Regions from separate parts of the Streptomyces sp. NPDC111606 genome, predicted to be linked through region 1. Evidence: riboswitches for the same ligand, from Rfam matches in the RefSeq annotation. Region 1 holds a riboswitch; each other region holds the start of a gene.
What was found. A riboswitch is a leader RNA that binds a small molecule or an ion and turns the genes downstream of it on or off. The one in region 1 is predicted to bind cyclic di-AMP.
Positions count from the first base shown of each region.

Region 1 (3,361 bases):
AGCCCCAGGCCGGCCAGGCCCGGCCCTGGGCGTTCCCGGCACCGGAGCGCGGCAAGCTGGACAACGGCCTGACGGTCCTGCGCTGCCACCGCCCCGGCCAGCGGGTCGTCGCCGTCGAGGTCCTCCTGGACACACCCCTGGAGGCCGAGCCGAAGGGCCTGGACGGCATCGCCACGATCATGGCGCGTGCCTTCTCGGAGGGCACCGACAAGCACACCGCCGAGGAGTTCGCGGCCGAGCTGGAGCGCTGCGGCGCCACGCTCGACGCGTACGCCGACCACCCCGGCGTCCGCGTCAGCCTCGAGGTGCCCGTCTCCCGCCTCCCGAAGGCGCTCGGCCTGCTCGCCGACGCGCTCAGGGCGCCCGGGTTCGAGGACGCCGAGGTGGAGCGCCTGGTGCGCAACCGCCTCGACGAGATCCCGCACGAGCTGGCCAACCCCTCGCGCCGTGCCGCCAAGGAGCTGTCCCGGCAGCTGTTCCCGGCGACCTCGCGCATGTCCCGCCCTCGCCAGGGCACCGAGGACACGGTCGCCGGCATCGACTCCGCCGGTGTACGTGCCTTCTACGAGCGGCATGTGCGCCCGGCGACGTCCACCGTCGTGGTCGTCGGCGACCTCACCGGCGTCGACTTCGACGCCCTCCTCGGCGACACCCTCGGTGCCTGGACCGGCTCCCCGGCCCAGCCCCGGCCGGTCCCGCCGGTGACCGCGGACGACACCGGGCGCGTCGTCATCGTGGACCGCCCCGGCGCCGTCCAGACGCAGCTGCTGATCGGCCGTGTGGGCCCCGACCGGCACGACCGTGTCTGGCCCGCGCAGGTGCTCGGCACGTACTGCCTCGGCGGCACCCTCACCTCCCGCCTGGACAAGGTCCTGCGCGAGGAGAAGGGCTACACCTACGGTGTCCGCGCGTTCGGGCAGGTCCTGCGCTCCGCCCCGGACGGCTCGGGTGCGGCGATGCTCGCCATCAGCGGCTCCGTGGACACCCCGAACACCGGTCCCGCCCTGGACGACCTCTGGAAGGTCCTGCGCGGTGTCGCCGATGGGGGACTCACCGACGCCGAGCGGGACTTCGCCGTGCAGAACCTCGTCGGGGTGGCGCCGCTGAAGTACGAGACGGCCGCGGCCGTGGCGAGCACGCTGGCCGACCAGGTCGAGCAGCACCTGCCCGACGACTTCCAGGCGACGCTGTACCAGCAGCTCGCCGCGACCGGCACCGTCGAGGCCACCGCGGCGGCCGTGAGCGCCTTCCCGGTCGACCGTCTGGTGACGATCCTGGTCGGCGACGCGGCCGAGATCCGGGAGCCCGTCGAGGCCCTCGGCATCGGCGAAGTCAGCGTCGTGGCGGCCGAGTAGGGGACAGACGCGGCGCCCAAGACGGCACGCGTGCGTAGGGGCCCTGGTGACGGAAGAGTCACCAGGGCCCCTTTATGCCCGAATTGAGGGAGAGGTTGCCTGTCTGACCTGTGGGATGCACTACAAAAGGCAGGATCCGTTTGGGGATTGAAAGATGCCCCGTTTAGCGTCTTCCGGGCTGTCCGTCAGGCACTGCGCCGCGCCCGCGGCACCGGACAGCCATCGCCGAGTCCCCGTACGGCGCGAGCCAGGGGAGCCGGGGACCCATCGAAGTCCCTGGGGTGAATCGGACGCCCGCGCAGCCGCGAGGGGGTCCGTAGGAGACCTTCCTGCTCCGAACCCGTCAGCTAACCCGGTAGGCGAGAAGGAAGGAAAGGACCAGCCACTTCATGGCGTTCACCTGCGCCACCGGGAAGCGTCCCGCGGGCAAGCACCGTCGCCCCAGCCGCTTCGAGCGCACCACCGCCCGCGCCGCGGGCGTCGCCGCACTCACCGCCACCGGCGTCATCGGCACCCTGGCCGCCCCGGCGCTCGCCGCCGAACCGGCCGTCGAGCAGACCGGCCTCATCCCCGTCGTCGCCGTCGAGAACTCGATCGCCGACCAGATCGACGCCCAGGCCGCCGCCCAGGAGCAGGCCGCCAAGGAGGCCGCGGCCCGCAAGAAGGCCGCCGAGGAGGCCGCGCGCAAGAAGGCGGCCGCGCAGGCGAAGAAGGAGCGCGAGGCCAAGGAGCGCGCCGCCCGCGAGGCCGAGCGCAAGCGCCTGCTGTCCTACGTCGCCCCGATCTCCGGCTCGTACGTCTCCACCGGCTACAAGGCCGGCGGGGCCGTCTGGTCCTCCGGCAGCCACACCGGCGTCGACTTCCACGCCGCCAGCGGCACCTCGGTCCACTCGGTGGCCTCCGGCACCGTCGTGGAGGCCGGCTGGGGCGGGTCGTACGGCAACCAGGTCGTGATCAAGATGAACGACGGTACGTACACCCAGTACGGCCACATGTCGTCCATATCCGTCTCGGTGGGACAGACGGTCACCCCCGGTCAGCAGATCGGCCTGTCCGGCGCCACCGGCAACGTCACCGGGCCGCACCTGCACTTCGAGGCCCGCACGACGCAGGAGTACGGCTCGGACATCGACCCCGTCGCCTACCTGCGCTCGCACGGTGTGAACATCTGACGCCCCACCGCTGACGGCCCCCGCGTCTTCCGAAAGCCCCGGCTCCCCGAGCCGGGGCTTTCGGCGTTTCGAACGACCCGCTGTCCAAAAAATATCCATGGATTCCGGCCTCCCGTCGGAAATTCCGGCCGGTTGCAATAGAGTCACTGAACACACGTCATTCGTCGACGTTTCACGGGGATTAAGGCGGAGGTCGGTCATGCGTATTCCGGCGCACTCGGTATGCACCGCGATCCGGGACGACATCGTCGCCGGGGTCCACGCGCGCGGCGGCAGGCTCACCGAGGAACTCCTCGCCCGTCGCTACGGCGTCTCCCGCGTCCCCGTGCGCGAGGCCCTGCGCACCCTGGAGGCGGAGGGCTTCGTGGTGACCCGGCGGCACGCGGGCGCATGCGTCGCCGAACCGAGTGAACAGGAGGCCTCCGACCTGCTGGAGATGCGTGCCCTCCTGGAGCCGCTCGGCGCCTCCCGGGCCGCCCAGCGGCGCACCGAGGCCCATCTGAAGGTCCTGCGCGGCCTGGTCAGGCTGGGCCAGGAGCGGGCCAGGCGGGGAAACAGCGAGGATCTGCGCTCGCTGGGCGGCTGGTTCCACGAGACGCTGGCCCAGGCCTCCGGCAGCCCCGCCCTGACCTCGATGCTGACCCAGCTGCGCCACAAGATCGCCTGGATGTACGCGGTCGAGGCACCGGTCGACCCCGTGGAGTCCTGGACCGAGCACGGCGCGATCGTGGACGCGGTGGCGCGCGGCGACGGCGAGCGCGCCCGCGCGATCACGGCGCTGCACACCGAGCGCTCGATCTCCGCGCACCGGCTGCGCTTCGGCTCCCGCGGTGA
Region 1 is NZ_JBVKBY010000006.1:110,524-113,884, forward strand. Features, by position in the region: gene ACZ7M7_RS22050 (M16 family metallopeptidase) at 1-1,355, shown strand, start outside; cyclic di-AMP (ydaO/yuaA leader) riboswitch at 1,569-1,731, shown strand; gene ACZ7M7_RS22055 (M23 family metallopeptidase) at 1,745-2,527, shown strand; gene ACZ7M7_RS22060 (GntR family transcriptional regulator) at 2,727-3,361, shown strand, end outside.

Region 2 (3,361 bases), on a different contig from region 1:
ACTGCTGGGCGGCCGCGCCGGCCGCACCGCCGCCGACCGGGCCCGCGGCATCGACCCCCGACCCGTCGTCCCCCGCGCCCTGCCCGCGGCCGCGACCGTCCGGTGGAGGTTTGCCCAGCACACGCTGGACGGCGCCGACGCCCGCGCCGCCCTCCTCGACCTCGTTGTGAGCCTCGGGCAACTGCTGCGCGGCCGCGACCAGGCGGCCCGTGCGCTCACCCTCACACTGACGTTCGCCGGTGGCGGCCGCTGGGAGAAGACCCGTCGCCTCGCCGAACCGTCCGGACACGACGACGACCTGCGCCTCATCGCCTACCAGCTCATGGACGCGGCCGGCCTGCAACGCGGACGCCTGACTGCGCTGGCCCTCAAGGGCGAGGACCTCATCGACGCCGACCAAGTCGCAACCCAGATCACCTTCGACGAAGCCCGCGAGTGCCGACTCATCGCCGAAGCGGCCATCGACCGCGTCCGCGACAAGTTCGGCCCCCGCATCATCGGCCCCGCCACCGTCTTCCGCCGCGCCTCGTGACCCGAGCCGCTCCTGGAGGTCAGTTGTGGTCCTCAACCCGCCCGGGCTCGCGCTCGATTCGGCACAGCGCTGCCGCACTGGCCCTCCATAGAGGACTTGCTGCTGCGCCGGCGCAATCGCCCCCAAGACATGGTGAGCGCCCGGAGCCGCCCATGAGTGTCGCGTACATCCATATCCCGGGCAACGACTCACACTGAAGACCCTCCGGGAGTATCTACGCGCATCCACCTGCCAAGCTCAACCAGCACCTCTGACGGAGTGTCAACATCCGTTTGACCAGGGCAGATTAGTCAGATTGTCCTACCAAATACTTCGTTGGTGAGTATCGCCACAAACACCTGTTTCGGTTGGGCGTTTCGCTGAGACCTGAGTCACTATCCATCCCACGAGACAGCCTCGCTACCTGAACGGCGGGGCGGTCCGGGGCGGACGTCGAGTCCTGCCGTCGCCCCGGATTCAGTCGATCACACGGAGACGGCAGGAGTGGGGGACCCAGCATGACGGGTCGCTGGAACGACCAAGCCACGGTCGGGACGAGCAGCCCTTGGGGTGAAGCCGTGGGCACCACGGCCGGGCAACTTCGCCAGCCCGAATCCGACAGGTCATCCTTCACAGGCGACTGACGAAGGCAGAGAAAGCCATGACGGCAACGCAGAACGGCTCCCAGGCCTCGGGGGCTGGTTCCGGTTCCAGCGGCGGGAACGGGGACGACGGATCAAAAAAGATCCGGAAGTTCGAGGCTGTGATCATCATCCTGGTGGGGATCATCGGTGGCGGCACCGCTGGCGTCCTCCGAAGGACAATGGATCACGCCTCGTACTACGGGGCGATCAGCACGGGCGTAGTGGCAACGATCGTGCTGTCCGGCTTCATCTTCGGAGTCATCAGGTACGTCCGCAAGGAGTCGTAGTCGGTACCTACTGCCAAGAGTTTTGACTAGTCCCCACCACCAAGCAGGGACGACAGCGGAGCGGCCCCTAGGCGGCAACCCCGCGAAAGGGCGCTCGTAGTAGTGAGAGGTCTTGGTCCCCAGACCAAGACCTCTTTTTCATGATCGGTAACAGCCACCCGACCTTGCGAACTCCGAAGGAAGGCGCTACCACGCTCGCCACGAAGCTGGGCCGTCGGTGGGCCGTCCGAGAACGGCCCAGGACGACAAACGGCAACCATCATCGACTGCAACCTCGCAGGTCCCCGCCAAGTGCAGGTACAACTCCCCACCATGCCAAGGCAGTCGATCACTACGAGCGCTACTGAGCGCCCCCTTGTTGACCCCCTCTTTACCTGTCACTCTGAGAGTCCCCCCACTTGTGAATTTGTGAAACAATGAACAAACGGTGCGGGGGCACTTCAGGAGGTGGCTCCATCCATGCTCGTACGTGACGCCATGAGCACCGTGGTCCTCACCATCGGCCCCACCCACACCCTTCGCCAGGCTGCCGCGCTGATGTCCGCTCGTCGGATCGGCGCGGCCGTGGTCCACGACCCCGATGCCGGCGGTATCGGCATCCTCACCGAACGCGACATCCTCAACTCCGTCGGCCTCGGACAGAACCCGGACGCCGAGCGCGCCCACGACCACACCACCAACAACGTCGTGTTCGCGGCCCCGTCATGGACCCTGGAGGAGGCGGCCCGCGCCATGGCGCACGGCGGCTTCCGGCATCTGATCGTCCTGGACCACGAGGAACCCGTGGGCATCGTCTCGGTCCGCGACATCATCCGCTGCTGGGCACCCGCACGGCAGCACGTGCCCGCCTAGGACGCCGGATGGGCCGGACCCCCGAAGGGGCCCGGCCCACCGGCCACGGCAAGCGGTCCAGTGCTGGTTGTCGTTTCAGCCGCGCAGGGCCTGGACCGCGGCCTCCAGCCGCTTGCCGAAGTCCTCGTCGGCCTGACGGAAGTTGCCGATCGCCCGCTCGGTGATGTCCTCGCGCGAGACCTGCGCGAGGGCACCTGCCAGGTTGGCGATCAGGCGCTCCCTCTCGTCCTCCGACATCAGGCGGTAGAGGTTGCCCGCCTGCACGAAGTCGTCGTCCTCGGCGTGCACGGGCGCCTCGTGGTTACCCGTGCCGGCCGTGAAGCCGGCGAACGGCTGCCACAGCGGACGGCCGGTCTGGGCCGGGCCGCCGAAGCTGTTCGGCTCGTAGTTCTTCGCGCCGCCGTGGCGACCGTCGTACAGGAAGCCGTCGCGGGAGTTGGTGCGCGCCTCGGTGGCGTGCGGGCGGTTCACCGGTAGGTGGTCGGCGTTGATGCCGACGCGGTAGCGGTGGGCGTCGCCGTACGCGAAGAGGCGGCCCTGGAGCATCTTGTCCGGGGACGGGCCGATGCCCGGCACAAAGTGGGCGGGGCTGAAGATCGACTGCTCGACCTCGGCGAAGACGTTCTGCGGGTTGCGGTTGAGCTCCAGCCTGCCGATCTCGATCGGCGGGTAGTCCTCGTGCGGCCACACCTTGGTGAGGTCGAACGGGTTGAAGCGGTACGTCGCCGCGTCCGCCGCCGGCATGATCTGCACCTGCACGGTCCAGCTCGGGAACTCACCGCGCTCGATGGCCTGGCGCAGGTCACGCTGATGGGAGTCGGGATCCTCACCGGCGAGCCCGTTCGCCTCGGCCTGGGTGAGGTTCCTGATCCCCTGGTCGGTCTTGAAGTGGTACTTGACCCAGAAGACCTCGCCGGCCTCGTTGCTCCACTGATAGGTGTGCGAGCCGTAGCCGTTCATGTGGCGGTACGACGCCGGGATGCCGCGGTCACCGAACAGCCAGGTCACCTGGTGCGTCGACTCGGGCGACAGACTCCAGAAGTCCCAGACGTTGTCCGCCTCCTGGC
Region 2 is NZ_JBVKBY010000002.1:587,153-590,513, reverse strand. Features, by position in the region: gene ACZ7M7_RS10515 (DNA polymerase Y family protein) at 1-532, shown strand, start outside; cyclic di-AMP (ydaO/yuaA leader) riboswitch at 1,029-1,165, shown strand; gene ACZ7M7_RS10510 (hypothetical protein) at 1,173-1,442, shown strand; gene ACZ7M7_RS10505 (CBS domain-containing protein) at 1,902-2,294, shown strand; gene ACZ7M7_RS10500 (catalase) at 2,370-3,361, opposite strand, start outside.
Region 2: linked by a shared signal. The riboswitch ahead of ACZ7M7_RS10510 (hypothetical protein) and the one ahead of ACZ7M7_RS22055 (M23 family metallopeptidase) in region 1 are both predicted to bind cyclic di-AMP.

Region 3 (3,361 bases), on a different contig from region 1:
CGTGGCAATGGCCTGGCTCGCGATGACTACCGGGAGCGGGTCGGTGAGGGGGTCCGGCGTGGTGACTGTCGGGAGCGGGTCGGTGAGCGGGTCCGGCGTGGTGGTCCAGGGCGCCGGCGCGCCCCAGGCCGTCGTGCCGGCCGGGACCGTGGTGAGGCCGTTCGGCCCCTGTGCCTGCAGTGCCTGCCATTGTGCGTCGGCCGAGGGCTGTGCCTCGGCCGAGGGCTGTACCTGGGTCGGCGTGGCACTCCAGGTTTCGGTGACCGGCGCCGCCTCGATCGCCGCGAGCGGCGCGCTCTGCCGCGCGCTGTACGCGGACAACAAGGCGCGTGCCCGGTCGAGCTTGCGCTGGTTCTGCTCCTTGGTCGTGCGCAGAGCGGACCGCTCCTGCGGCTCGGCCGTGAGTTCGGCGGCCGGGACGGGCAGAGCGAGGGCGCTCCCGGCGGTCGTCTGCTGCAGCGCCTCCGAAGCGGCCGGAAGCGCGGCAACGGGCCCGGCGGTCAGTTCGGCCACGGCAGCCGTCCGGGTGGCCGCACCGGACGTCAGCTCGGCGACCGGCGCGGCGGGCAGCTCCAGGGCGCTGCGGCCCGACGACTCCCGCGCCTGATCGGGGCCGTCCGCCGGGCGCTGGGACCGCGTCCCGGCGGGGCGGTCGGGCATCCGGTCGGTCGGCAGCACTGCCGGAACAATCGGACCCACCTTCGCCCGGGCGGCGTCGAACCACTGCCGCGCGACGCTGTCGAGCGCGGGGTCGCTGCGCCTGCTCTCGTCGTCGCGGGGCGTGGCGGCGGCCCGGCGTGCGGTGTCCGTCGGCCGGTCGGTGCGCGCCCGCGATCCCGTCGCCGCCGCGCGGGTGGCGTTGAAGGTCCCCGTGTCCGACTCGGCCTGGTCGTAGAGGGAGCTGACCCGCCGGCTGACCTCCTCGCGGCTCGGCGCCTCGTCCGCGGCAGAGGGGGCAGCGTTGGCCGTCTGGGCGAGCAGGGCCACAGAGGTCAGGGCTGCCGACGCGAGTGCGGAATTGCGCATGCCAGGGAGGCTCAGTGCCCCCGGACGCGCGGTGCGTTCCGGCGCCATGGGTGACGTACTCCTTCCGTACTCCGCCTACCGAGTTAGCTGACGGGTTCGGGCGGTCGTCTCCGGAAGGTGTGCCCTACGGCCCCTGCCCCGAAGGGCGGTTGGGCCGATTCACCCCAAGTTCGGTTGGGTCCCCGGCTCCAGTGGACCCTTGCGGGTGCGCACCGGACTCGGCGGAGGCCGCGCGTCCCGGCGGGGTTCGCCGGAGGTCGTCGTGCGGTCCGATGCGTAACCTAACCAACTTGTGAGCCCCGCGTGAAGATTGACATGTGAAATGTCCGATACGTTTTTGTGACCTTCGACGCTCTGAGTGAGAAGGAGACCGGATTCATCTCGCGGCGCGCTGACTTCGCCACGCTTCGTAATGATCGAGGACCGTCTGCTCGATCGGACGGTAGGTAATGCCCAGCTCGTTCATGCTGCGGCTGTTGTCCACCTGGAACCGGATGCCGAGGTGCTTGCGGATGTAGTCCTGGCTCAGCCCGAACGCCGGGCCCAGGACGTGAACCGGCCAGTGCGGCAGCGCGGTGCGCGGGAGGCGCAGGTCACGGGGATGGCGGGCCCGGATCATGCGGGACATCTCCTGGAAGGACGTCATGGTCGGGGCGGCGAGGATGTAGCGGCCCTTCGCGTCCGGGTTCCGGGCCGCCGCGATGTGCGCGTCGGCCACCTCGCGCACGTCCACCGTGGTGAAGCTGAAGTCGGGTGCGCCGTAGAAGAAGTAGCCCTTGAACAGCTCCTCCAGCAGGAAGAGGCTGCCGGACTCGGAGGTGGGGGTGAGGGAGGGGCCCAGGATCAGGCCGGGGTTGACCGACACCATCCGCCAGCGGCCCTGGGCTGCCTCCGCGTCCCACGCCGCGCGTTCCGCGACCGTCTTCGCGTAGTGGTACGGGTTGTTCTCCACCGTGCTGGTGGTGTTGAAGTGGCGCTCCGACAGCACCGCGTCGTCCATGGCCAGTACGTCGGCGTAGTCGCCGAAGATCGCACCCACGGTCGAGGTGAGGACGAGTCTTTCGATTGTGGGTGTCCGCTCGACGGCCGCCAGCACATTGCGGGTGCCGAGCAGGGCCGGGTCGACGACGTCCCTGCTGCCGTCCTTGATCTTCTCCGGCATGAGGAACGGCGACGCCACATGGAACACCACCCCGCATCCGGTCATCGCCTCGTCGAAGGAGCCCTCGGCCAACAGGTCCGCCTCGAACAGGTGGAGACGGCCCGGATGTGCCTCCTGCATCTCCAGCAGGGGACGTACCTTCGCCGTGGCGGCCGTGCTGCGTACCGTGGCGTGGACCCGATACCCGCGCTCCAGCAGCCGTTTGACCAGATGACTGCCGACGAACCCGCTGCCTCCGGTGACCAACACGGCCGTCGACCTGTCTGCGCCCACCGTCACTCCTTCTCCCGCGCGGAAGCCGGGCGATCACGGTAGCGGCGTTCGCACGGGAGTGAGCGTTACTTCACCAACGGGGCAGCCGGCTCTCGTACTCCGGCCGGATCCGCCTCATGTAGCCGGTGTCGTCGCGGGAGCGCATCTCGGAATCCACGTACAGCCGGTGCAGCCGGTCCAGGGCGTCGTGGTCGAGGTCGACGCCGAGACCCGGGCCGGTGGGGACCGCGACCGCGCCGTCGCGCAGCTCCAGGGCGCCGGGCACGATCACGTCGTCGGCCGAGTTCCACGGGTAGTGCGTGTCGCAGGAGTGGTCGAGGTTGGGGATGGCCGCCGCCACGTGGGTCATCGCGGCGAGGCTGATGCCCAGGTGCGAGTTGGAGTGCATCGACAGGGCGATGCCGAACACCTCGCAGACCGCGGCCAGTTCACGGGTGCGGCGCAGTCCGCCCCAGTAGTGGTGGTCGGTGAGGAGCACCTGGATCGCGTTCTGCTCGATCGCCGGCCTCAGATGCTCCCAGGCGATCACGCACATGTTGGTGGCGAGAGGGAGCGGCGAGTCCTTCGCCACCTCCGCCATGCCGGCGATGGTCGCGGCGGGATCCTCCAGGTACTCCAGTACGCCGTCCAGTTCACGGGCGACGTGCTGCGAAGTCTCCACTGTCCAGGCCGTGTTGGGGTCCAGCCGCAGCGGCTGTCCGGGGAAGGTCTCCGCCAGCGCCTTCATCGCCGAGATCTCCTCGTCGGGTGGGAACACCCCGCCCTTGAGCTTGAACGAGCCGAAGCCGTAACGCTGGTGCATCAGCCGCGCCTGCTCGACGATGCCGGCGGGATCCAGCGCCTCGCCCCAGTCGTCGCCGACCGCCGGGCGGCCGTCGAGCGCCGGGTGCTCGGCCCACT
Region 3 is NZ_JBVKBY010000005.1:250,189-253,549, reverse strand. Features, by position in the region: gene ACZ7M7_RS19835 (C40 family peptidase) at 1-1,026, opposite strand, end outside; cyclic di-AMP (ydaO/yuaA leader) riboswitch at 1,083-1,260, opposite strand; gene ACZ7M7_RS19830 (NAD-dependent epimerase/dehydratase family protein) at 1,403-2,461, opposite strand; gene ACZ7M7_RS19825 (glucarate dehydratase family protein) at 2,532-3,361, opposite strand, start outside.
Region 3: linked by a shared signal. The riboswitch ahead of ACZ7M7_RS19835 (C40 family peptidase) and the one ahead of ACZ7M7_RS22055 (M23 family metallopeptidase) in region 1 are both predicted to bind cyclic di-AMP.

Region 4 (3,361 bases), on a different contig from region 1:
GCGTAGGCCGCCTTGCCCGCGTCGAGGACGTGGTCGCCGAGCCGGACGCCGACCCGTCGCGCGGAGTCCGAGCCGGGAAGGGAGAAGACGCCGTACGGAAGGTTGTGCGTGCCGAAGGGGTCGCCCTCGGGGAGATCGAAGGGGGGCATGGGGTGCTGCCTCACTCTCATACGCTCCGTGCCATGTGGTCGGGCCACACGTTACGGGTGAGGCGAGGGTCTTGGGCAGTGCAGAACTCGCGTCGCGGGGGTCGGCGAATCAGCAGGTCGCCGCGCTCGGCCACATCGACAGGAGGGGGGTCGGTGCCGTCCAGGAGTCCGCAGGCACCACGTGGGGGTGAAATCGCCACAAGCAAAAGGAAGTTGCCCGCGCGGAGTCAGAACTGGAACCGGAACAGGTGTCAACGCATGTGAACACAGCAGCCGTCCGGTTCGAGTCGAGTCGATGGGGCCTCCTGTCCGTATTCTCTGATCATGGCCCGACCCATCGCATATTCACTCATCGCCACTGACCTGGACGGGACGCTGCTCCGAGGCGACGACACGCTCTCCGATCGTTCCCTCGATGCGCTCGCGCAGGCGGCGGCGGCCGGTGCGCAGCACCTCGTCGTGACGGGGCGGCCTGCGCCCAGAGTGCGCCCGCTCCTCGACGTCCTGGGCAGCCGGGGGCTCGCGGTGTGCGGACAGGGTGCGCAGTTGTACGACGCCGGAGCGGACTGTCTGCTGTGGTCCATCACCCTGGACCGGGAGCTGGCGGAGACCGCGCTCGGCAAGATCGAGGCCGAGGTGGGGCAGGTGTACGCGGCCGTCGACCAGGACGGCGTGGACGGGCTCACGCTCATCGAGCCCGGGTACCTGATGCCGCACCCCACCCTGCCCGCCGTACGCGTCCGGCACCGCGACGACCTGTGGTGTGAGCCGATCAGTAAGGTGCTGCTGCGCCATCCCACCCTGTCCGACGACGAGTTGGCGGCGACGGCGCGGTCGGTGGTCGGCTCCCTCGCGACGGTCACCATGTCGGGGCCTGGGACCGTCGAACTCCAGCCATGCGGCATCACCAAGGCGACCGGTCTCGCGCTCGCCGCCGAGCATCTCGGTCTCGGCGCTCGCGAGACGATCGCCTTCGGGGACATGCCCAACGACATCCCCATGTTCGACTGGGCCGCCCGCGGGGTGGCGATGGCCAATGCGCATCCCGAACTCAAGGCGGTCGCCGACGAGATCACTCTCTCGAACGAGGACGACGGCATCGCCGTCGTCCTCGAGAGGCTGTTCGCGGGGAGCCTGGCCGACTTCGCCCGGTAGGGCATGTCGTCGGCGGCCAGGCTCCCGCGCCAGGGCCTAGTAGGGACCGTTGACGTTGTCGATCGAGCCGTAACGCGCGGCCGCGTAGTTGCACGCGGCCGTGATGTTCGCGACCGGGTCGTAGGGGTCGTACACCGTCCCCGGCACGTGGTACGACGCGAAGGTCGGGTCGATGACCTGCAGGAGGCCCTTGGACGGGGTGCCCGCGACGGCGTTGGAGTCCCAGTTGTTGATGGCCTGGGGGTTGCCGGACGACTCGCGCATGATGTTGCGGTGAATGCCCTCGTAAGAACCCGGAATTCCGTTTTGCGACATTATGTCCAGTGCGTTGCGGATCCAGCCGTCCAGGTTGTTCGGGTAATTCTTCACGGACGACTGGGTGGCCTTGGCGACGTTGGACTTCTTGGCGGGCGCGGACGCCTTGTCGGCCGACTTGCCCGGCGAGCTCGCCTTCTTCGTCGCCCGGACCTCCAGGTCGAGGCCCGGGTGGATCAGACGGGGGTCGTCGCCGACGGCCTTGCGGTTGTCCTTGTAGAGCTGCTTCCAGCCGCCCTGCGCGTCGTACCGGTCGGCGATGCCGTAGAGCGTGTCGCCCTTCTTCGTGGTGTACGCGAGGGTCTTGGCCTTCACGGCGGCCTGGGGAGCGGCCTGCGCGACGGTGGGGGACTGGGCCGGCTGTGCGGCGCTCGCGGTGGTCGCGCTCAGGAGCGGGATGGCGAGGGCGGCGGTACCGGTGCCGGCTGCGATGACGTGCCGGGTGAGCGGGTTGGTGCGGGGGCGGCGGTGCTTGCCTCGGGGCATGGCGCTGTTCCTCTCCGGCGCCTGCGAGGTGAGCTGTCGGGTTCGGGCGGGAGATGCCCGGCCGTGCCACCGTGCGGCGGCGCGACTTCACCCCGAGCCGGTCCGGCGCGCCATCAAGGCGTCCGGTCCAGCGACTTACCTGGGTCCCCCGCTCCTGCCGTGCGTGAGTGAGTTGCGTGGGTGGATGACTCGGGCGGCGGCAGGATTAGGCGTCCGCCCGACTGAGCGGGAACGTATGCGAGAGCACATGTCCGGAACAAGTGCCGTGGTCACCTGTTGGCCGGTTGACCATGGTCTGGTGCGAATGGGGCGCTTGATCCTTTGCGGTTGCCAAGCCTCAACTTGCTCTGGGGGCAAGGGGAGACGTGGGTTTGCCAGGACGGTTCCATGAATCGGCATAAGTGACCCAACTCACTGGCTTCCACAAGAGCGGCAAATCGGGCAATGAATCCAACTCGCCTTTAACCGGCTGTCCGTGGAGTCCGTTTCTCCCATGTCCGGTGGAAAAGTACCTCTTCGCCCTCCATGCAGATCACCTCGTCGGAGGCGATGAAGTCATGCCGGTCGCAGCTGATCTCCGAGCGGGTGCGCACGGTTGCGTCCCACCCCATTCCGGGCGGTGCAGGCGGATCGACCAGTCCGAGCGGGTGCGGGCCGACAGGGGGTCCCACTCGTTGATCGTGTACGTCTCCACTGCGTCCTCGGTGAACTCCAGGCCGTCGGGGTACACGCGCGTGCCGTTGTACCGGGGGTCGACCTTGAGGCGCCACTCGGCCTTGGCCACGTCCCGCACGACGAGGCGCTCGGAGCGGGGCTCGTCCAGCGTGATGGGGGAGTTCACGCCGAGCGGTTCCGCCTGCTCCGGTTCCCCGAAAATGATGGCTGTGCCGTCAGTCGATTCGTCCAACGCACGTGCGCATACCGGAAGTTCCAGCGAGCTTGCCGACGGTTCCAGTTCGAAGCCCGCCGCCGAATCGGGCTGGGGCCAGATCCACGGCCCAGTACGCGGAGGAGACGTCCAGGCGGATGCGGTGGCCGGGCGGGAAGGCATGGCCGATGCCGTTCAGCTCGAAGTTCACGTCCTCGGTCGCGCCCGGCTCCCACGGCACCGTGCGGTCCCGGCCGTGGCGCGCCGACAGGTTCAGCACGCCCCGCGTGACCAGGGTCGAGGAGGCGTCCGGTGCCACGTCGCAGAGCCGGGCGACGACCTGCCCGCGCGGCACCTCCGACGTCAGCCGCAGCCGCACCTTCGGCCG
Region 4 is NZ_JBVKBY010000015.1:139,907-143,267, forward strand. Features, by position in the region: gene fahA (fumarylacetoacetase) at 1-149, opposite strand, end outside; gene ACZ7M7_RS39790 (HAD family hydrolase) at 474-1,304, shown strand; gene ACZ7M7_RS39795 (transglycosylase SLT domain-containing protein) at 1,341-2,105, opposite strand; cyclic di-AMP (ydaO/yuaA leader) riboswitch at 2,111-2,285, opposite strand; partial or broken gene ACZ7M7_RS39800 (CocE/NonD family hydrolase) at 2,567-3,361, opposite strand, start outside.
Region 4: linked by a shared signal. The riboswitch ahead of ACZ7M7_RS39795 (transglycosylase SLT domain-containing protein) and the one ahead of ACZ7M7_RS22055 (M23 family metallopeptidase) in region 1 are both predicted to bind cyclic di-AMP.